DNA from 4 places in the Dickeya dadantii NCPPB 898 genome. Region 3 is predicted to be linked to each of the others. Evidence: predicted binding sites of a transcription regulator. Region 3 holds the regulator's gene; each other region holds the start of a gene.
The links. Region 3 encodes PhoB, which activates phosphate uptake and scavenging genes when phosphate is short. Its sites were predicted from a motif close to CTGTCATAAAACTGNCNNAT; they were not measured.

Region 1 (5,554 bases), 470 kb from region 3:
CACCTGAGAGGCCGTGACATTACTCAGCCCAATATGGCGGATAAGACCTTGCTGCTGAAGCTCGGCCAACGTAGTAAGTTGAGCCTCAATCGACCCTTCCATCGGCGCGTGCGGGTTGGTCATTACCCGAAAGTTAACCACATCAAGCACATCCAGCCCGAGATCACGCAGGTTATCGTGCACCGCCTGGGTCAACTCTCTGGGGGATGACGCGTCGAACCATGAACCGTCCTTGCTTCGCCCGACGCCAACCTTGGTGGCGATGACCAGATCGTCGGAGTAAGGGGCCAGCGCTTCGCGGATCAACCGGTTAGTCACATGGGGACCATAGCAATCGGCGGTGTCGATGTGGTTCACCCCTAATGCAACCGCTTCGCGCAACACCGCCAGTACGGCATTTTTGTCCTTCGGCGGGCCGAAGACGCCGGGACCCGCCAACCGCATTGTCCCGTAACCTAACCGTTTGATGGTGTAGCTGCCGAGGGTAACTGTATCTAATGTATTGATAGTTGACATGGCCTTTCTCCTTCAGATGAGCAAGGCGACACTATAGCGGTTGTTGATATTGACGATAATTCAGTACAATTGGTACGGGCTGTGCAATATTGCGAACAATAAATGAATATCGATTTAAAAGATCTGGAAGCCTTCGTGGCGGTGGCGCGTGCCGGCGGTTTTCGTGACGCCGCCCGAGCGAATGGCGTCAGCGCGTCAGGGTTGAGTGAGGCGGTACGCCGCCTTGAAACGCAACTGGCGATCAGGTTATTGCATCGTACGACGCGTAGCGTTGCGCCGACGGAGGCGGGCCAGAGTTTATTGGCGCGGCTGGAGCCCGCGTTGACCGAAGTCGAAAATGCGCTTGATGTGGTGAACGGTTTTCGCGATAGGCCAACGGGGACGCTGAGACTGAATGTCCCCGTCAGTGCCGCCAGACTGGTGTTGCCGGGCCTGATCGCTCCATTTCTTGCCGCGTATCCTGATATCAAACTTGAGGTGGTCGTAGAGGAAAGCTTTGTCGATATGCTGGCCGCAGGATGCGATGCGGGTATTCGTTACGGCGAGCGACTGGAGCAGGATATGATCGCCGTGCCCATTGGGCCTCGCTCGCAACGCCTGGCGATAGCGGCGTCTCCCGCTTACTTTGCACGCTGTGGCCGCCCGGCGCACCCGCGAGATCTGGTCGGGCATGCTTGTCTGCGTGGTCGTTTTCCCAGCGGGACGATGCCGCTGTGGGAGTTTGAGCGTAATGGCGAGGTGGTGCAGGTGGATCCTGCGGGGCCGCTGGTGGTGCAGATCGGTGGTGGTACCGATCTTCTTATCGATGTAGCGATTGCAGGCGTCGGTATTGTCTATCTGTTTGAGGACTGGCTACGCCCACATCTGGAAAACGGTACGCTGGAGCCTGCGCTTGAGCCCTGGTGGCAACGCTTCCCGGGGCCATTTCTTTATTATCCCGGTCACCGTCTTATCCCAACGCCGCTCAGAGCCTTTATCGATTTTATCAAAGCCTCGACTGTGCCTGTCGTTTCTGACAGATAATGTTTCTGACAGATAACGCGTCCTTACGCCTTTGGCTTGGGTCGTAGTCGGACGTTATAGGGTTTCTCTCACCGAAAGTATGCCGGTGATGGCATGCCGTGAAGTTCATTTTTTAATCATAAAGCTGTCATCAGGTATTCATCTGCGCTGCGCTTAATAGCCTCCATATTGTTGACTAAACGATGACGAAAATTCATGGCACAGGCACTGTTGGCATCCGAAAACGCTACTCCACTGCGCGCACATCATTTCCAGACGCAACCGCAGCAGACCGTACTGTCGGTACGTCAGCTGTGTAAAGCCTATTCCAGTCAGCAGCGGGTGCTGGAGAACCTCAATTTTGATTTGCACGCCGGCGAGATGGTGGCGGTGATTGGTCGCTCCGGTGCCGGTAAGTCCACCTTGTTGCACGTGATGAACGGCACCATCCCGGCCAGCGAAGGACAAATCCTGCGCTATCCCGCCCGGCATGACGGCGGGCAGGGCGACACGCAGGATATTCTGCGTTTCAGTACCCGGCAGATGCGTCAGTGGCGCAGCGAATGCGGCATGATCTTCCAGGATTTCTGTCTGGTGCCGCGGCTGGATGTGCTGACCAACGTACTGCTGGGCCGCCTGAGCCGAACCTCCACCCTGAAGTCGTTCTTCAAACTGTTTTCCGATGAAGATCGCGCGCACGCCATTGGGCTGCTGCAATGGATGAACCTGTTGCCGCACGCGTTGCAGCGGGCGGAAAACCTGTCCGGCGGGCAGATGCAGCGCGTCGCTATCTGCCGCGCGCTGATGCAGAACCCCAAAATCCTGCTGGCCGACGAGCCGGTGGCATCGCTCGACCCGAAAAACACCCGCCGCATTATGGACGTGCTACGGCAGGTGAGCGCCAACGGCATCACCGTGGTGGTGAATCTGCACTCGGTCGAGCTGGTGAAAGAATACTGCACCCGCGCTATCGGCATCGCTCAGGGACGCATTCTGTTTGACGGCCCGCCGTCGGAACTGACCGACAGCCTGCTGCGTACCCTGTACGGCGACGATTTGCAGCCGGTGCATTAATTCCCTGCTTGAAACACTTGTCACGTCGGCGGCCTTGACGCCGACGCCGGATTTTTTGACATCTGCACCTTAGTAAGACGACCAAATGCGTACGACGACTAAATTGGCATAACGACAACTTGGCATAACGACAACATAGGCAAAACTGATGAAAAAAACCTTCACGTTGACCACCTTGCTGGCCGGTGCGGTAATGTCCGCCAGCGTATTCGCCGCGGAAACACCGAAAACGCTGAATCTGGGCATTTTGGGCGGTCAGAACGCTACCCAGCAGATCGGCGATAACCAGTGCGTCAAACAGTTTCTCGATAAAGAGCTGAATGTCGATACCCAATTGCGCAACTCATCCGATTATGCCGGGGTTATTCAGGGGTTACTGGGCAAGAAGATTGATCTGGTGCTGAGCATGTCGCCGTCGTCGTATGCGTCGGTATACATCAAAGATCCCAACGCGGTGGATGTCGTCGGTATCGCGGTGGACGACGTCGACCAGTCGCGCGGCTACCATTCGGTGGTGATCGTTAAGGCCGACAGTTCGTACCAAAAGCTGGAAGACCTGAAAGGCAAGGCGTTCGGTTTCGCCGACCCGGATTCCACCTCCGGCTACCTGATTCCCAATCAGGCGTTTAAAGAGAAATTCGGCGGCAGCGCCGATAACAAGTACAACAATTTCTTCTCCAGCGTCACCTTCTCCGGCGGGCATGAGCAGGACATCCTCGGCGTGCTTAACGGCCAGTTTGACGGTGCGGTGACCTGGGCATCGATGATTGGCGACTACAACACCGGCTACACCAGCGGTGCGTTCGGCCGTCTGATTCGTATGGATCACCCGGACCTGATGAAACAGATTCGCATCATCTGGCAATCGCCGCTGATCCCGAACGGCCCGATTCTGGTGAGCAACGCGCTGCCGGCCGACTTCAAAGCCAAACTGATTACCGCCGTGAACAAGCTGGATAAAGAAGATCACACCTGTTTCATCAAGGCGATGGGCGGCAAACAGCACATCGGCCCGGCCAGCGTGGACGATTACAAAACCATTATCGCCATGAAGCGTGAACTGACCAAAGGCAACCGCTAAGGGCGGCGCGCCGGGTCGTCAGGCTCGGTGTTCCCCTAACCAGCGGTGCGCAACGGTGCAACATTGACGGACTGCAGTACAGGCAGGATGCCTATTTTTTCATCTCGTTGCGGTTCCAACCCATCATCCGTTCTTCCACCATTCAGACCAAACCCATGCTGAACCCTGATTTCGAACGCTATTACCAGCGGATACGCACGCAGCAGAAGCGTGAGTCGTTGATATGGACACTGGTGCTGGTCGTGCTGTACATCGGCGCGGGCGCGTTGTCCGAATTCAATCTGCATACCCTGTGGACATCGCTTCCCCACTTTTTCGACTACCTGATCGAGACGCTGCCGGTGTTGCACTGGTCGCTGCTGTTCGCCGACGGGCATACCGAAGGTTCGCTGGCTTACTGGGGATATCGCCTCAATATCCAGTTGCCGTTGATCTGGGATACGCTCAATCTGGCGCTGGCGGCGACGCTGCTGTCGGTAGCGGCGTCGGTGGTGCTGGGTTTTCTGGCCGCCGGCAATACCCGCAGCCCGCCGGGCGTCCGATTCGCCGTCCGCGCGATGGTGGCGTTTTTACGCACCATGCCGGAACTGGCGTGGGCGGTGATGTTTGTGATGGCGTTCGGCATCGGCGTCATTCCGGGCTTTCTGGCGCTGGCGCTGCACACCATCGGCAGCCTGACCAAACTGTTTTATGAAGCCATCGAAACCGCCTCGGAGCGGCCGGTGCGCGGGCTGGCCGCCTGTGGCGCCGGCGTGTTGCAGCGTATGCGTTTTGGGCTGTGGCCGCAGGTCAAGCCGATCGTGCTGTCCTACAGTTTTATGCGGCTGGAAATTAACTTCCGCCAGTCCACCATTCTCGGGCTGGTGGGCGCCGGGGGCATCGGTCAGGAACTGATGACCAATATCAAGCTGGACCGCTACGATCAGGTCAGCATGACCATGCTGCTGATCATCGTGGTGGTCTCGATTCTGGATGCGCTGTCCGGGCGGTTACGGCGGCAAGTGGTGGAGGGCGGCAAATGAACATGACCCCGTTGACCCCGGCGGATATCGCCGCGATGAAACAGCAACACCCGGCGCTGTTCAGCCAGCAACGTCGCTACTTATGGCGCGTCGGGCTGATGGCGGCGGCGGTGCTGCTTTACTATCTGGCGTTTCTGGCGTTTTTCGGCATCAGCGCCGGGCAGTGGCTGCATGGCCTCAGCGAACTGGGGCGCTATTTTCTGCGCATGTTCGTGTGGCATGATTTTCTCAACTGGCCGTTTGGTTACTACCTGTCGCAGGTGTTCATCACCATCGCCATCGTGTTCGCCGGCACCCTGACCGCCACGGTGGTGGCGCTGCCGTTGTCGTTCCTGGCGGCGCGCAACGTGATGCACGAACCGATGCTACGGCCGGTGGCGCTGCTGGTGCGCCGCCTGCTGGACGTGTTGCGCGGCATCGACATGGCGATCTGGGGGCTGATTTTCGTGCGGGCGGTGGGCATGGGGCCGCTGTCCGGCGCGTTGGCGATCCTGATGCAGGACACCGGTCTGCTCGGCAAGCTGTACGCGGAAGGGCACGAGGCGGTCGAGCGATCGCCCAGCCGCGGACTGGGCGCGGTCGGCGCCAACAGCCTGCAAAAACACCGTTTCGGCATCTTCACCCAGTCGTTTCCTACCTTTCTGGCGCTAAGCCTGTACCAGATGGAGTCCAATGTGCGATCGGCGGCGGTGCTGGGGTTTGTCGGCGCCGGCGGCGTCGGGCTGGTGTACGCCGAAAACATGCGGCTGTGGAACTGGGACGTGGTGATGTTCATCACCCTGATTCTGGTGGTGGTGGTGATGCTGATGGATGCCTTGTCCGCGCACCTGCGCCAGCGCTACATCATCGGCAAGCCGTT
Region 2 (5,554 bases), 1.0 Mb from region 3:
CCAAAGTAGACGAAATCGACGTTCTCTTTCTTCAGGCGCGCCACCAGCGTGGAGAAGTCTTTATCCCCGGCGGTCACCCCTTCGAACAGCACCACGTTAGCCTTGGATTTTTTCAGGCTGTCCTGTACGGCGCGGGCCAGGCCTTCGCCATACTGCTGTTTGTCGTGCACCACGGCGATGCGCTGCGGTTTCACATGTTCCAGAATGTATTTCGCGGCGGTCGGGCCCTGATCGGAATCCAGACCGGTGGTGCGCATCACCAGCTTGTAGCCACGGGTAGTGAGGTCAGGCGCGGTGGCCGCCGGCGTAATCATGATCACGCCTTCATCCTCGTAAATGTCGGATGCCGGCTGCGTGGACGACGAGCACAGATGGCCGATCACGTAGTGAATACCGTCGTTGATCACCTTGTTGGCGACGGCAACCGCCTGTTTCGGGTCGCAGGCGTCATCGTATTCGACACCCACCAGTTTGTTGCCGTTCACTCCCCCTTTGGCATTGATGTCGGCAATCGCCTGACGGGCGCCGGTAAACTCCATATCGCCGTACTGCGCCACCGGGCCGGACATGGCTCCGACGATCGCGACCTTGATATCCGCAGCGTTAACCGTATGGCTCATCGCCGCTGCCAGGCATCCCACCAGCAACGCTTTACCTTTGCTTAATTTCATCCGTTTTACCCCATCTGTCATTTTTGGATATTGCTATAATTATTGTCATCAACCGTCGTTACTTACACTTTTTCATAAGTAATAACGAGTTAGGCTCTATTATAAGCAATAGTTTGTAATAAGACTTTATTATTCATGACATTAAACAGGAGTTTTATGCTGTAAATCAACTGGGATTCTCAGTAAAACACGGCGCAAACAGCATAAAACACCGCTCTTAAAATCCGTATTTTGTTTCAAAAATAGTCAGTTATGCTGGTTTTACCACTGAGGAATAATTGATTACTCGAAAAATTAATGGCAGAGAAACCTTTTTCCCTGATAACCGTATAGAAAAAGTTACACAACCCTTTTTCTACAGGCTCACTACAATATTCTTAAGAATCAACAGGAGCACCCGCGTATGAGACTCTCGGTTGAACGCCTCACAAAAATCAGCGAACAAGACAGGCATGATCTGGCTTTCATTTGGCCACACCAGAATTTCGACGCACTGGAACGCGACCTGAACCATGAACACCGCCTGTTTGCCGCTCGCTTCAACGATCGCTTACTGGCGGGCGTCATCGTCGAAATCGACAACAACAGCGACAGCGCGGAATTGACCGACCTGCAAGTCAGAACCTCCACCCGGCGGCATGGCGTTGGTAAATATCTGGTGGAAGAAGTGCTGCGCGCCTGCCCCGACGTTAAGGAATGGTGGCTGGACGCCGCCGACCATGCGCTGGTCAGCGAAGCGGTGATGGACACATTCATGCAGTCCTGCGGTTTCTACCCGGTGTCCGGCGGCTGGGAATATGTCGTTAATCAGGAAAAGGAAATGAACAGGGAAGAGAAGTAGTGGCATGCCGTAGGGCATACGGCAATAAAAAACCCTTCGGGTGATAAAACAAAACGACCGGGCGGCTTGCAGCTGTCCCGGTCGTTTACGGTGGATAAGGCGTTAGTAGCGGCCTGCGTTATGCTTCAATGGCCGCCCGCAGCTTCTTCATGGCATTCTTTTCCAGCTGACGTACACGCTCAGCGGACACGCCGTAATGATCAGCCAGTTCCTGCAACGTGGACTTATTGTCGTCATCCAGCCAGCGGGCGCGGATAATATGCTGGCTGCGCTCGTCCAATCCTTCCAGCGCATAGGTCAACTTGTCCGCCGCATGGGTTTCCCAGTTGTCCTCTTCAATGCCATCGGCAAAGTCGGAAGATTTGTCCTGCAGATACAGCATCGGCGCCATCGGCTGGCCCGGCTGCGCGTCATCTTCCGGCGACGGGTCAAACGTCATGTCCTGCGCGGCCATGCGGGATTCCATTTCACGGACATCCTTGCTGGTCACACCCAGTTCGCGCGCCACCAGTTCCACTTCGTCCTGATTAAACCAGCCCAGACGCTGCTTGGTTTTACGCAGGTTGAAGAACAGTTTGCGCTGTGCCTTGGTAGTCGCCACCTTGACGATACGCCAGTTACGCAGTACGTATTCGTGAATTTCGGCCTTAATCCAGTGTACGGCGAACGACACCAGGCGCACGCCTACTTCCGGGTTGAAGCGGCGCACCGCTTTCATCAGGCCGATGTTGCCTTCCTGAATCAGATCCGCCTGCGGCAGACCGTACCCTGAATAGTTACGGGCAACATGAATAACGAAACGCAGGTGTGAAAGAATCAGCTGCTTGGCGGCGTCCAGATCCCCGTGATAATGCAGTCGTTCAGCCAGCGCCCGCTCTTCCTCCGCCGTCAGCATCGGATAGGCATTGGCGGCACGAATGTACCCTTCCAGACTGCCCTGGGGAACTAAGGCGAAAGTTTGCATATCTTTGGTCATTCCACCCCTCTCATAGATCATTCATATCGTTGCGCATCATCGAACAGCATACCGATATTTGTCGCACCTTCTGTGCCTAAAAACAGAACTACTGTACCTAAAAACAGAACTACTGTGCCCCAAAACCGGATTATCGCTATTTCTGGATTAACTCTGGTTAGAGTGTGATTGGCTGCACAAGTTCCACTTTTTTAACCATCTTATTTTACCTGTCAAGATGGATGTCGTGGGGTGCAGCAGGCTGGCGAGTGATGAAGGAAGGTTGCATCGAAGACGCTGGCAATACGCTTCCCTCGCTGCTCGCCGCTATCACGAAGGAAGAGTATACCAGAAAACGCCCGGGCCGGACGTCAATACAGATTATTCCGGTGTAAAACGGCGTAAATGTTGTACCGTCGCCAGCCAGGCGGCCAGCCAGCCAATCATCACGGCGATCAGGATCAGCAACAGCGTCTCATCCCAACCCAGCCCGCGCACCGTAAAGGTAGTGCCGAACACCGCCGCCACCTGCACCACCGCGCCCGACAGTTTCCACACCAGCGCCTGCGACAGGATCAACGACAGCACCGCGCCGCAAAACCCCAACAGCGCGCCACCATGCAGGAACGGCCGCAGAATGAAACCGTCGGTGGCACCGATCAGCTTCATCACATTGATGGTGTCGCGACGGCTGAAAATACTCAGCCGCACACTGTTGCCGATAACCAGAAATACCGCCACGACCATCAGAATACCGATAGTCGCTGCTATCTGGCCCACCAGCCCGGTCAGCGCCACCAGACGGGAGAACCAACTGTCGTCCATACGCACCTCATCCACCCCCTGAACGGCGGCGATACGATCGCGCAGCGTATTGAGCGTCTGGTTATTTTGAAAACCCAGTTTCGGCGAAACGACCGCCACCGCCGGCAGCGGATTCTCCTCCAGCATATCCAGCGCGCCGCCAAAACCGGACCAGTTGCGGAATTCACCCATCGCCTCGTTGCGGGACAGGTAATTCACCTTGTCCACGCCCTCTTCCGCCTTAATTTTGCCAATCACCGCTTCGGCGGCGTTGTCATCAAGCGACTTGTCCAGATACACCGTCAGTTGCGGCGTCGGATACCACTGCGACGCCGCCTGACTGACGTTTTTCCACACCAGATAACAGATGCTGGGCAACGTCAGCGAAATGGCGATCACCATGATGGTCAACAATGTTGCCAGCGGCTGGCGCAGCATATCGCGCAGGGTGTTGGCCCAGGCATAACGCCACTGTTCCTGCCAGCCGCCCTGCAAAGAACGGGCTTTGGTTTTTCTTCCGGCTCGCTGCGCGCGGGTATTATTCGCCATCGTGACCTCCCAACATGCGCCCCTGCGACAACGTCAGCACCCGGTAATGGCGGCGGGCGATAAGCCCGGTGTCGTGCGTAGCCATCAGCACCGTGACACCCACGCGGTTAAACTCTTCGAACAGGCGCAGAATGCCCTCGGACAGCGCCTCATCCAGGTTACCGGTCGGTTCGTCCGCCAGCAGCACCGCAGGCTTGTTCACCACCGCGCGGGCGATACCCACGCGCTGCTGCTCGCCGCCGGAGAGCTGAATCGGGTAACTGCGCGCTTTGTCGAGCAGCCCGACTTTATCCAGCGCCGCCGACACCCTACGGCGGATATCTTCGGCGCTGGCGCCGGCGATAATCAGCGGCATGGCGACGTTTTCATACACCGTGCGATCCATCAGCAGATGGTGATCCTGAAAGATCATGCCGATCTGGCGGCGCAGAAACGGCACCTCGCTTTTCTTCAGACGACTGATATCGTGACCGCCAAACAGGATGTGGCCCGCGCTTGGGCGCTCAATCCCGCAAATCAGTTTCAGCAGGGTACTTTTCCCCGCACCAGAGTGACCGGTCAGAAACACCATCTCGGCCGGGCGGATATGAAAATCCACCCCCTGCAATGCCTGACGACCGCCGAGATACGCCTTACTGACCTGCTCAAACCGAATCATCCGTTTTAATCCTCACGGGCAAACAGGGCTTCAATAAAATCATCCGCCTTGAACGGCCTTAAGTCATCAATACTTTCCCCCACCCCGATGTAACGGATGGGAATGCCAAACTGATCGGCGATGGCGAAGATCACCCCGCCCTTGGCGGTGCCGTCCAGTTTGGTCAGCGTGATGCCGCTCAGCCCGACCGTTTCATTAAACAGTTTGGCCTGGCTGACGGCGTTCTGACCAGTGCTGGCGTCCAGCGTCAGCATCACTTCGTGCGGCGCGTTTTCGTCCAGCTTCTTCATTACGCGCACGATCTTCTTCAACTCTTCCATCAGGTGCGATTTATTCTGCAACCGCCCGGCGGTATCGGCGATCAGCACATCGACGCCGCGCGCCCTGGCGGCCTGCAGCGCATCGAAAATCACCGAGGCGGAATCCGCGCCGGTATGCTGAGCCACCACCGGCACATTATTGCGCTGGCCCCACACCTGCAACTGCTCCACCGCCGCCGCGCGGAAGGTATCGCCCGCGGCCAGCATCACCGACTTGCCCTGCGCCTGATACTGCCGCGCCAGCTTGCCGATGGTGGTGGTTTTACCTACGCCGTTGACGCCCACCATCAGAATGACGAACGGCGTTTTGCTGTCGATATCCAGCGGCGCGTCCACTTTCGCCAAAATGTCGCTCATTTCCGCTTTCAGCAACGCGATCAGCGCTTCGGCGTCTTTCAGTTGCTTGCGGCTGGCATGCTCGGTCAGCCGATCGATAATTTTCCGGGTGGTTTCCACCCCGACGTCGGCAATCAGCAGTTGTTCTTCCAGCTCGTCAAACAGATCGTCGTCAATTTTCTTGCCGCGGAACAACCCGACGAATCCGGACCCCAGATTCTGACGGGTTTTAACCAGACTGCGTTTCAGGCGGGCGAAAAAGCCCTCTTTGGTCGGGCGTTCCTGCTCCTGAGACACCACCGGCGCAGCCGGAACAACCACCGTTTCTGGCTCGAGCTCGACATCGTCCTCCGCGACAGTATCTGTCTGTGGTTCAGCATCTGCCGTCGGCTCAGCGACGAGCGCTACCGTTTCCGGCGG
Region 3 (5,554 bases):
GGTGGCGATTTCAATATCCAGCCACACCGCTTTGTCGCCATGATAGTCGCGGAATCCGGCCAGCCGGCGTTCGATCTCCGGCAGATTGCCTTTGACCAGTTGCATCGGCTGCTCGGTCGGTATGGTCAGTGCGGTAACCTCGTGCAGTTTACCCTGCTCGAAATGCACCAGATACACTGATTTCTCATGATTCAGTTCGTCAAAACTCAGCGGAATCGGCGAGCCGCTGTAACGGATGTGCTCGCATTGCGCTACTCGCTGCGGGCGATGAATATGGCCGAGCGCAATGTAGTCCGCCGGGGGGAATGCCTGCGCCGGGAACGCGTCCAGCGTGCCGATATAGATATCGCGCACCGAATCGGACGTGGCGACGCCCACCGTGGTGAGGTGGCCCGTCAGGACAATCGGCAGTTCGCGGCCCAGCGTTTCTCGCTGCTCGCAGGCGAGCTGATAACAGCGCTGATAATGGCTGGCGATGGCGTCCTGCAACGCCTGCTGTTTTTGCGCGCCGGACTGGCCGGCCTGGCTGGTGAGCACGTCGCGCGGACGCAGAAAGGGAACGGCGCACAGCAGCGCGCCTGGCTCGCCCGCGCGGTTGTTCAGCACCAGCACCTGCTCGTTGATATCGCCGTCAAAGCCGGCAATCACCCGGGTATTCAGGCAGGCCAGCAGCGCGCGTGATTCATTCAGCGTGGCGACCGAATCGTGGTTGCCGCCCATTACCACCAACTGGCAGCCGGTGCGCTGCAACGCCACCACAAAATGGTTATACATTTCACGGGCATAACTGGGCGGTGCGCCGTTATCGAACACATCACCTGCTACTATTACTGCATCGGCCTGATGCTGCTCAACCTGCTGAACCAGCCAGTGCAAAAACGCCTGATGCTCAGGCGCACGGCTCCGGGTATAAAAGTACTGACCGAGATGCCAGTCAGACGTATGAATAATTCGCATGAGACTCCCTGCAGGTGAGTGCAAACGATATTGAGTGCAAACGATATATTGTTTTGGCGGTGTTCGCGGACAAGGGCATAAGGCGGGCACCTGTATGTCATGGCGAAACGCCGCGTCTTTATCATCGGCGATTATAGGCGTGCAGTTTAGGGCATGTCCCATAATATCTGTATGGCCCCGGCTACCTGGGGATGTTTGGCTGCGTTGTTGCAGGCGGATAATATGAGAAATTTAGCGCGCCGACGCTCTCCGGCATCGGCCGGGGGCCGCGGCCGTCGGGGAGGAAACGCGCCGCGGGCAGGGGTGCCGTTTTTCATAAATCTGTCATAAAACTGACGCATAATGCACACCGCACGCTAACCGTGACGATTAACGGCAGGATTGATATGGCAAGACGTATTTTGGTGGTGGAAGATGAAGCGCCGATCCGCGAGATGGTGTGCTTCGTGCTGGAACAGAACGGCTATCAGCCGGTTGAGGCTGAGGATTATGACAGCGCCGTTACCCGGCTGGCCGAACCTTATCCTGAACTGGTGCTGCTGGACTGGATGCTACCCGGCGGGTCCGGTTTGCAGTTTATCAAGCACATGAAACGCGAAGCGCTGACCCGTGATATTCCGGTCATGATGCTGACGGCGCGTGGTGAAGAAGAAGATCGCGTGCGCGGTCTGGAAGTGGGCGCCGACGACTACATCACCAAACCGTTTTCGCCCAAAGAGCTGGTGGCGCGCATCAAAGCGGTGATGCGCCGGATTTCGCCGATGGCGGTTGAAGAAGTGATTGAAATGCGCGGGTTGAGCCTGGACCCCTCGTCCCATCGGGTGACTACGGAAGAACACGCGCTGGATATGGGGCCGACGGAGTTCAAGCTACTGCACTTCTTTATGACCCATCCGGAACGGGTATATAGTCGTGAGCAGTTGCTGAATCATGTATGGGGCACTAACGTTTATGTTGAGGATCGGACTGTGGATGTCCATATCCGCCGCCTGCGCAAGGCGCTGGAAACCAGTGGACACGACAAGATGGTTCAGACCGTTCGGGGAACTGGATACCGTTTCTCAACACGTTACTGATAGCGTGAGTCCCGGAGAAAATCTGACGTGCTAGAACGTTTGTCCTGGAAAAAGCTGGCGCTGGAGCTGGCTTTTTTTTGTTTGCCCGGTCTGCTGCTGGGGCTGATTATCGGCTATCTGCCCTGGTTCCTGCTGGCGTCGGTACTGGCGGCGCTGTGCTGGAACTTCTATAACCAGCTGCGTTTATCTTACTGGCTGTGGGTTGACCGCAGCATGACCCCGCCGCCCGGCCGCTGGAGCTGGGAACCTCTGTTTTACGGCTTGTATCAGATGCAACTGCGTAACCGCCGCCGCCGGCGTGAGCTGGCGCTGCTGATCAAACGCTTTCGCAGTGGGGCGGAATCATTACCGGATGCGGTGGTGATCACTACCGAAGAGGGCGGCATCATCTGGTGTAACCGGCTGGCCCAGCACCTGCTCAGCTTTCGCTGGCCGGAAGACAACGGCCAGAACATCCTCAACCTGCTGCGTTACCCGGAATTCACCCAGTACATGCAACTGCAGGATTTCAGCCGCCCGCTGACGCTGACGTTGAAAAACGCCCACCACGTAGAATTCCGGGTGATGCCCTATTCGGAAGGCCAACTGCTGATGGTGGCCCGCGATGTGACCCAGATGCATCAACTGGAGGGCGCGCGGCGCAACTTTTTCGCCAACGTCAGCCACGAGCTGCGCACACCGTTGACGGTGTTGCAGGGCTATCTGGAGATGATGAACGACGAATCGTTGGATGGCGCGTTGCAGTCCAAGGCGTTGCACACCATGCAGGAGCAAACCCGCCGCATGGACGGGCTGGTGCGGCAATTGCTGACGCTGTCGCGCATCGAAGCCGCCGCCGCCATCGATCTCAACGAGAAGGTGGATATCCCGCTGATGCTGCGGCTGCTCAAGCGTGAAGCCGATACCCTGAGTCAGGGGCGTCACGAGATTGTGTTTCGCGTCAATGAGCAACTGCAGGTGTTCGGCAACGAAGAACAGTTGCGCAGCGCGGTGTCGAACCTGGTGTATAACGCCGTCAACCATACGCCGCAGGGCACCCGCATTGAGGTGTGCTGGCAGCAGACGCCGCAGGGCGCGCAGTTCCAGGTCAGCGATAACGGGCCGGGCATCGCCGCCGAACACCTTCCGCGCCTGACCGAACGTTTTTATCGTGTCGACAAGGCCCGTTCGCGCCAGACCGGCGGCAGCGGGCTGGGGCTGGCGATCGTCAAGCATGCGCTCAGCCACCACGACTCCCGGCTGGAAATTCTCAGCGAAGAAGGCGCCGGCTCCCGTTTCATGTTCACGTTGCCGAACCGGCTGATTGTCCGTTCGGTGCTGAATCAGAACACGGCGAACCCACAGTTGTGATAGCTGCGGCGGGGCTTGATTGTCCCCGCCGCTGTGCCGAAAATAGCGGGTTCTTGTCTCTTACCCCGATGGAAACCACAGATGATACCCACCCGCCGCCTGCTTGCCTTGCTGTTGTGCCTGTTCGGTCAGGCCGCCGCCGCTGCGCCGCAGGCTATGCTGGCGGGCAACCTATCCAGCGCCGGCTCCGACACGCTGGCAAACCTGATGACCTTCTGGGCGGCGGATTTCAGCCAGCATTACCCCGGCGTTAACCTGCAGATTCAGGCGGCCGGTTCGTCGTCGGCGCCGACGGCGCTGGCGGCAGGGGCGGCACAGCTGGGGCCGATGAGCCGGCCGATGAAGAGCAGCGAAATCGAAGCGTTCGAACAGCATTACGGGTATGCGCCGACAGCGGTGCCGGTGGCGCTGGACGCGCTGGTGGTGCTGGTCAATCAGGACAACCCGATTACCGGGCTGACGGTGCGCCAGCTTGACGCCATCTTCTCCGTGACGCGACGCTGCGGCGCCGGGAAAACGGTGCAACGCTGGCAGGAACTGGGGCTGAACGGCGTCTGGCAACAACGATCGCTGCTGCGTTATGGGCGCAATTCGGCCTCCGGCACCTATGGCTTCTTCAAACAACAGGCGCTGTGCGGCGGCGATTTCCTGCCGCAGGTCAACGAATTGCCCGGCTCCGCCTCGGTGGTGCAGGCGGTAGCGGCGTCGGTCAACGCCATCGGTTACGCCAGCATCGGTTTTCGCGCCAGCGGGGTGCGGGTGTTGCCGCTGGCGGCCAGCGACAAGGACGATTACGTGTTGCCGACCGCCGACACCATCCGCAGCGGGCGCTATCCCTATACGCGTTATCTCTACATTTACGTCAATAAAATGCCGGGTAAACCGCTGGAACCGCTGACCGCCGCGTTTCTTGACCGGGTGTTGTCAGCGCCGGGGCAGGCGCTGGTCAGCCAGGATGGTTACCTGCCGCTACCGGAAATCACGCGCGAACAGGCCAGACAACTGCTCGGGCTTGACGATGCGACGCCGGCATCGGAGAGCGATCCTGCGAAAAACTGATGAGCAAAATGAATTTATTTCATGTGTCGTGAAAATTCTTCTATTGTCGTTGAGAAAAACGCATGACAGGATAGCTTCACTTCTAGCCGTCTGGATGGCTATAAAGTTCAGCGGCGTAATTGTTTCATCTAAAAACCATTCATCTGAAAACCAACTGCCTGAAACCAGGTTGTTTCGTGTCAGCTGAAATGCAGGAGCAAACCATGACACAAGCCCTTCCTCCGTTCCGTGCCGATGTGGTCGGCAGTTTGTTGCGTCCGGCTGCCATCAAGCAGGCGCGTTTACAGTTTCAGGCCGGTGAGATTGATGCCGCTGCGTTGCGCCGCGTCGAAGATCAGGAAATTCAGCGTGCGGTGGAATTGCAGCGCGCGGCGGGTCTGCAACTGGTGACCGACGGCGAGTTTCGCCGCGCTTGGTGGCATTTTGACTTCTTTGACAACCTGAATGGCGTGGAGCGCTATGAAGCGGAGCAGGGCATCCAGTTCAACGGCGTGCAGACCAAAGCTCGCGGCGTAAAAGTCACCGGCAAGGTCAGTTTTAATCCGCAGCACCCGATGCTGGACGATTTCCGTTTCCTTAAAAGCGTGGCCGGCGATGCCGTCGCCAAAATGACTATCCCCAGCCCGAGCGTGCTGCACTTCCGCGGCGGCCGTAGCGTGATCGACAGTACCGTTTATCCGGATCTGGCCGACTACTTCGACGATCTGGCGCAGACCTGGCATGATGCGATCCACGCGTTTTATGAAGCGGGCTGCCGTTATCTGCAACTGGACGACACCGTATGGGCTTATCTGTGCTCCGAAGACCAGAAACGCCAGATCCGTGAACGTGGCGATGATCCGGATTATCTGCGTCGCACCTATGCGCAGGTGCTGAACAAGGCGCTGGAAGGCAAACCTGCCGATCTGGTAGTGGGCCTGCATGTTTGCCGCGGCAACTTCCGTTCCACCTGGATTTCCGAAGGCGGCTATGGGCCGGTGGCGGAAACCCTGTTCGGCGAAGTCAATGTGGACGCGTTCTTCCTCGAATACGACACCGAGCGGGCGGGCGGGTTCGAACCGCTGCGTTTCATCAAACCGGGTCACCAGAAAGTGGTGCTGGGCCTGATTACC
Region 4 (5,554 bases), 1.5 Mb from region 3:
GCCGAGCGTTACCCGGCGATACGGGACTACTATGCCATCGGCACCAGCCCGTGGCGCCCGTTGCCATTTATGGCGAATGTGCTGACCCACAGCCATGCGCGCTATCGTCGCCATGTGCGTTTTTATGCCGATGACCCGGATTTGCGCATCGGCGGCCCGACTTATCACTGGGTGCGGGAAGCGCTGCAAGTGGAAACGCAACTGTTACAACAGGCGGCGGTGATTATAACGCCTCTGCTGCTGTTGCAGGCGGAAGAGGAGCGGGTGGTGGATAACCGCTGTCAGGACGCCTTTTGTCAGGCGCTGGCGGCAGCCGGCCACCCGTGTGCGGATGGCCGACCTTACGTCATTCGCGGCGCTCGTCACGACATCCTGTCGGAAAAGGATGCGATGCGGGCCGACGCCTTCGGGCGGATTTTGCAACACTTCAACGATTATCATTAATACGTCTGTGCGGCCAGTCCGCCCGGCACCAGCGGAGGTTGGATTTCAACGTATGTACCCGATTGTTGCTTCCGATCTGGATGGCACCTTGCTGTCACCCGATCACACCCTGTCACCCTATGCCAAAGAAACCCTGCGCCTGATGACGGAACAGGGCGTCCATTTTGTGTTCGCCACCGGACGTCACCATATGGATGTGGCGCAAATCCGCGATAATCTGGCGATCAGCGCCTACATGATTACGTCTAACGGCGCGCGGGTGCATAACACCGAAGGCGAGCTGATTTTCAGCCACAATCTGGACCGCGATATCGCCCACGATCTGTTCGGCATGGTGTATCACCATCCGGAAATCATGACCCACGTTTATCGCGGCGACGAGTGGTTCCTGTGTCGCTCCCGCCCCGAGGAAGAGCGCTTTTTTACCGAGACGGTGTTCCGCTACAAACTGTTCGACCCGGAAACGCTGGGTACCGACGGCGTCGGCAAGGTGTTTTTCACCTGTGAGGATCACGACAAACTGCTGCCGCTGGAAGAAGCGCTTAACGCGCGCTGGGGCGACCGGGTGAACGTCAGCTTTTCCACCCTGAGTTGCCTGGAGGTGATGGCGGGCGGCGTATCCAAAGGCCACGCGCTGGAGCAGGTCGCCAAAATCCTCGGTCACACTATCAAAGACTGTATCGCCTTCGGCGACGGCATGAACGACTATGAAATGCTGTCGATGGCGGGCAAAGGCTGCATCATGAGCAATGCCCACCAGCGACTGAAGGATATGCTGCCGGACAACGAGGTGATTGGCACCAACATCGATCAGGCGGTGCCACAATACCTGCGTCGTCTTTATTTCTGAGACGGCCGGGCATCCGGCGGTGAATGCAGGAACGCGACGGCCTTGTCGGGGAAATCCGTGAACAGGCCGTCCACATCGGCTTGCCGGTAGAGCAGCGCATAGAGCGCGTTCACGTCGTTGACGTATTTCGGCAGCCGGTCCGCCCGCACCGTGTAAGGGTGCACCACCATGCCGCTGGCGTGCGCCTCTTTCACCAGCGGACTGATGGCGACCTTGCCCGCTTCGCCGCTGAGCAGCATGTGATAGTCGGGGCCGACGCCATCGGCGTAGCGGGCGATTTTCTGCATCGCGCCCGGCTTGAGCATCCAGTCGTAGTCATAGTTGACCCAGCGGCCGTCCGGCTGTTGCTGCTGGGTTTCCTGCCAGCGGGTTTCGGCGATCAGTTGTACCAGCTTCAGGTTCATGCCCAGCGCCGGCTCCAGTTCGGTTTTGATGCGCTGTAGCTCGTTGGCGTCGAAGCATTGCAGGTAAACCCGGTCGCTTTTTTGGCTGTAGCCGTACTGTTTCAGCACCTCCAGCACCGCGCGTGAAATATCTTTGCCTTCCTGACGATGGAACCACGGCGCTTTGATTTCCGGATAGATGCCGATATTTTTGCCGGTCGAGTGGTTCAGCCCCTGAATAAATTCGATTTCATCCTGAAAGGTGTGAACGCGAAAGTCCGATTTGCCCATCGGGAAACGATTCGGGTAGCTCTGCACCGGCTTGCCGTCTTTCAGGTCAAACCCTTCGGTGAATTTAAGCGAACGGATTTCCGCCAGCGTAAAGTCGATGGCGTAGTAACGGCCGTCAGCCCGCGCCCGGCCGGGAAAACGGCTGGCAACGTCGGTCACGCGATCAAGGTAGTGATCGTGCAGCACCACCAGCGCGTTATCTTTGGTCATCACCAGGTCCTGCTCCAGATAGTCCGCGCCCTGCGCGTAGGCCATCGCCTTGGCGGGCAGGGTGTGCTCCGGCAGGTAGCCGCTGGCGCCGCGGTGGGCAATCACGATTTTATCGCCGGTCTGCGCCAGCGCGGAGAGAGACATCGCCAGCGTCATGCCGGCCAGTAACGGTTTGAACAGAGGATTCATGTCAGCGTCCTTTTTCAGTGGGAGAAAGAAAAGCTGGGTGAGTCGATGCGTTTAAAATGAAAGTATCGTTGATAACTCCCCGCCAGTCCGGCGGGGATAAAGCGTATGGTTTCGTCGTCAGTAAACCATGACTGGATGACAGAATCAGGCGCGTTGCGCCAGCGCTTCCTTGTGTTTCTTCTCGTTGATCATGGTCAGGATCAACAGCAGCACCGCCAGTACGCTACCACCGATCATCACCAGGAAACCGCCGTCCCAGCCGAAGAAGTCCACGGTGTAACCGACGATAGCGCTGGCCGCCACAGAACCGCCCAGATAGCCGAACAGGCCGGTGAAGCCAGCGGCGGTGCCGGCGGCTTTCTTCGGCGCCAGTTCCAGCGCATGCAGGCCGATCAACATCACCGGGCCGTAGATCAGAAAGCCGATAACGATCATGCAGAGCATGTCCACGGTGGGGTTGCCCGCCGGGTTCAGCCAGTACACCACGGTGGCGATGGTCACCAGGCTCATGAAGAACACGCCGGTGGCGCCGCGGTTGCCTTTGAACACTTTGTCGGACATCCAGCCGCACAGCAGCGTGCCCGGAATACCGGCGTATTCGTACAGGAAGTAAGCCAGCGACGACTTATCCAGCGCGAAGTGCTTCACCTCTTTGAGGTAGGTGGGCGACCAGTCGAGAATGCCGTAACGCAGCAGGTAGACGAACACGTTGGCAAAGGCGATGTACCACAACAGTTTGTTGGGAAACACATACTGCATGAAGATTTCTTTGGCCGTCAGCTCCTGTTCGTCTTTTTCGCTGTAATCCGCCGGATAATCGTTTTTGTATTCTTCGATCGGCGGCAGGCCACAGGACTGCGGCGTGTCGCGCATTATAGCGAAGGCGAACAGCGCCACCAGAATCGCGGCGAACGCCGGCATATAGAGCGCGGCTTTCCAGTCGTGGAACCAGGCCATCCCCAGCAGGAACAGCAGCGGCGGAATGCCGCCGCCCACGTTGTGGGCGCAGTTCCACACCGACACGATGCCGCCGCGTTCTTTCTGCGACCACCAGTGCACCATGGTGCGGCCGCACGGCGGCCAGCCCATGCCCTGGAACCAGCCGCAGATGAACAGCAGCACGAACATGACCATGATGCTGGAGGTCGCCCACGGCACGAAGCCCATAAACAACATCACCGCCGCCGCCAGAATCAAACCGGCGGGCAGGAATACGCGCGGGTTGGAGCGGTCGGACACCGAGCCCATGATGAATTTAGAAAACCCGTAGGCAATCGAAATACCGGACAACGCGAAGCCCAGATCGCCTTTGGAGAAGCCCTGTTCGACCAGATAAGGCATCGCCAGCGCGAAGTTCTTCCTGACCAGATAGTAGGCGGCGTAGCCGAAAAAGATCCCCAGAAAAATTTGCCAGCGCAGACGGCGGTAGAGCGGATCCACCCGATGTTCCTCTACGCGCGGACGATGTGCCGCAGGCTTGAAAATACTCAGCATAAATAAACGATCCCCGATAGTTATGTTCTATAACGCTCGCCAGCGTAGCGAATGCGCGTGCTTTTCAGTGTGAGTAAACGCGCAATTGTTACACTTTTATGACGAGGGAGGCCATTTTGAGCTGTGAATAACACAAATGAAATAACCATTTTTCATTTCTGAGTGATTTGAGTCACATATTCGTGGTCTTACCGTCGTTCGGTTTTCGTTTTTTGAGTGTTTTTGTTCTTTATCAATCATTTTTGCGGTGATTTATGTCCCACTACATACAAAGACGATCCGAATTGAGGTGGGACGGTAATGGCGAACGATGGTTTGCGGCGTGAAACGGATGTGGTGATTATCGGCGGCGGCGCCACCGGCGCGGGGACCGCTCGCGACTGCGCATTGCGCGGTTTGCGGTGCCTGTTGCTGGAACGGCACGACATCGCCACCGGCGCTACCGGTCGTAATCATGGGCTGTTGCACAGCGGGGCGCGTTATGCGGTTACCGATGCCGAATCCGCCCGCGAATGCATTGAAGAAAATCAGATTCTGCGCCGTATTGCCCGCCACTGTATTGAACCGACCGACGGCCTGTTTCTGACGTTGCCGCAGGATGACCTCGACTATCAGGCGCGGTTTGTCGCCGCCTGTCGGCAGGCGGGGATCCCGGCGCAGGCGATCGATCCGCAAGAGGCGTTGCGACTGGAGCCGGCCGCCAATCCGGCGTTGATCGGCGCGGTAAGGGTGCCGGACGGTACCGTGGACCCGTTCCGGTTGACCGCCGCCAACATGATCGACGCCTGCGAGCATGGCGCGGAAGTGCTGACCTACCACGAAGTCATCGGGTTGATTCGCCAGGGTGACCGCGTCATCGGCGTGCGCGTTTTCGACCACAAACGCCACCTGGCCTGCGAGATTTATGCGCAGGTGGTGGTGAACGCGGGCGGCATCTGGGGGCAGCGTATCGCTGAATACGCCGACCTCACCGTGCGCATGTTCCCGGCCAAGGGCGCGCTGCTGATTCTGGGCCACCGTATCAACAACCGGGTGATCAACCGCTGCCGTAAGCCGGCGGACGCCGACATTCTGGTGCCGGGCGACACCATTTCGCTGATCGGCACCACCTCGACCCGCATCGACTACGACCAGATCGACCGCATGACCGTTACCCCAGAGGAAGTCGATACCCTGATCCGCGAAGGCAGCCTGCTGGCGCCGCAACTGGCGCAAACCCGCATTCTGCGCGCCTACGCCGGGGTGCGACCGCTGGTGGCGAGCGATAACGACCCGTCCGGGCGCAGCGTCAGCCGCGGCATTGTGCTGTTGGACCACGCCAGCCGGGACGGGCTGGAAGGGTTTGTCACCATTACCGGCGGCAAGCTGATGACCTATCGGCTGATGGCGGAATGGGTGACGGACAAGGTATGCGAGAAGCTCGGCCATCGAGCCGAATGCGCCACCGCGTCACGGCCGCTGCCGGGGTCGGAAGTCTCTGATCCAGACAGGCCGCAGGCCGCGTCGCCGCTGTCGGCGCCGTTGCGCGGCTCGGCGATTTATCGCCACGGACATCGCGCCGCGCCGCTGGTTTCCGGCCAGCGGGTGGACAGCAGTCTGGTGTGCGAATGCGAAGCGGTGACGGCGGGCGAGGTGCGTTATGCGGTGGAGTCGCTGCAGGTCAACAACCTGACCGACCTGCGCCGCCGTACCC

Region 1: the regulator PhoB is predicted to act here: its motif matches at 1,653-1,672, upstream of phnC (phosphonate ABC transporter ATP-binding protein).
Region 2: the regulator PhoB is predicted to act here: its motif matches at 2,496-2,515, upstream of rpoH (RNA polymerase sigma factor RpoH).
Region 4: the regulator PhoB is predicted to act here: its motif matches at 3,947-3,966, upstream of glpT (glycerol-3-phosphate transporter).

What each region holds. Positions count from the first base shown of each region.
Region 1 is NZ_CM001976.1:1,605,964-1,611,517, forward strand. Features, by position in the region: gene DDA898_RS07600 (aldo/keto reductase family oxidoreductase) at 1-516, opposite strand, end outside; gene DDA898_RS07605 (LysR family transcriptional regulator) at 619-1,539, shown strand; gene phnC (phosphonate ABC transporter ATP-binding protein) at 1,735-2,592, shown strand; gene phnD (phosphonate ABC transporter substrate-binding protein) at 2,741-3,673, shown strand; gene phnE (phosphonate ABC transporter, permease protein PhnE) at 3,829-4,695, shown strand; gene phnE (phosphonate ABC transporter, permease protein PhnE) at 4,698-5,554, shown strand, end outside.
Region 2 is NZ_CM001976.1:136,566-142,119, reverse strand. Features, by position in the region: gene DDA898_RS01060 (branched-chain amino acid ABC transporter substrate-binding protein) at 1-671, opposite strand, end outside; gene panM (aspartate 1-decarboxylase autocleavage activator PanM) at 1,075-1,512, shown strand; gene rpoH (RNA polymerase sigma factor RpoH) at 1,631-2,488, opposite strand; gene ftsX (permease-like cell division protein FtsX) at 2,849-3,820, opposite strand; gene ftsE (cell division ATP-binding protein FtsE) at 3,810-4,478, opposite strand; gene ftsY (signal recognition particle-docking protein FtsY) at 4,484-5,554, opposite strand, start outside.
Region 3 is NZ_CM001976.1:1,138,476-1,144,029, forward strand. Features, by position in the region: gene sbcD (exonuclease subunit SbcD) at 1-957, opposite strand, end outside; gene phoB (phosphate response regulator transcription factor PhoB) at 1,344-2,033, shown strand; gene phoR (phosphate regulon sensor histidine kinase PhoR) at 2,061-3,383, shown strand; gene DDA898_RS05600 (PstS family phosphate ABC transporter substrate-binding protein) at 3,465-4,442, shown strand; gene DDA898_RS05605 (cobalamin-independent methionine synthase II family protein) at 4,646-5,554, shown strand, end outside.
Region 4 is NZ_CM001976.1:4,428,429-4,433,982, reverse strand. Features, by position in the region: gene pldB (lysophospholipase L2) at 1-444, shown strand, start outside; gene yigL (sugar/pyridoxal phosphate phosphatase YigL) at 497-1,294, shown strand; gene glpQ (glycerophosphodiester phosphodiesterase) at 1,285-2,367, opposite strand; gene glpT (glycerol-3-phosphate transporter) at 2,512-3,861, opposite strand; gene glpA (anaerobic glycerol-3-phosphate dehydrogenase subunit A) at 4,162-5,554, shown strand, end outside.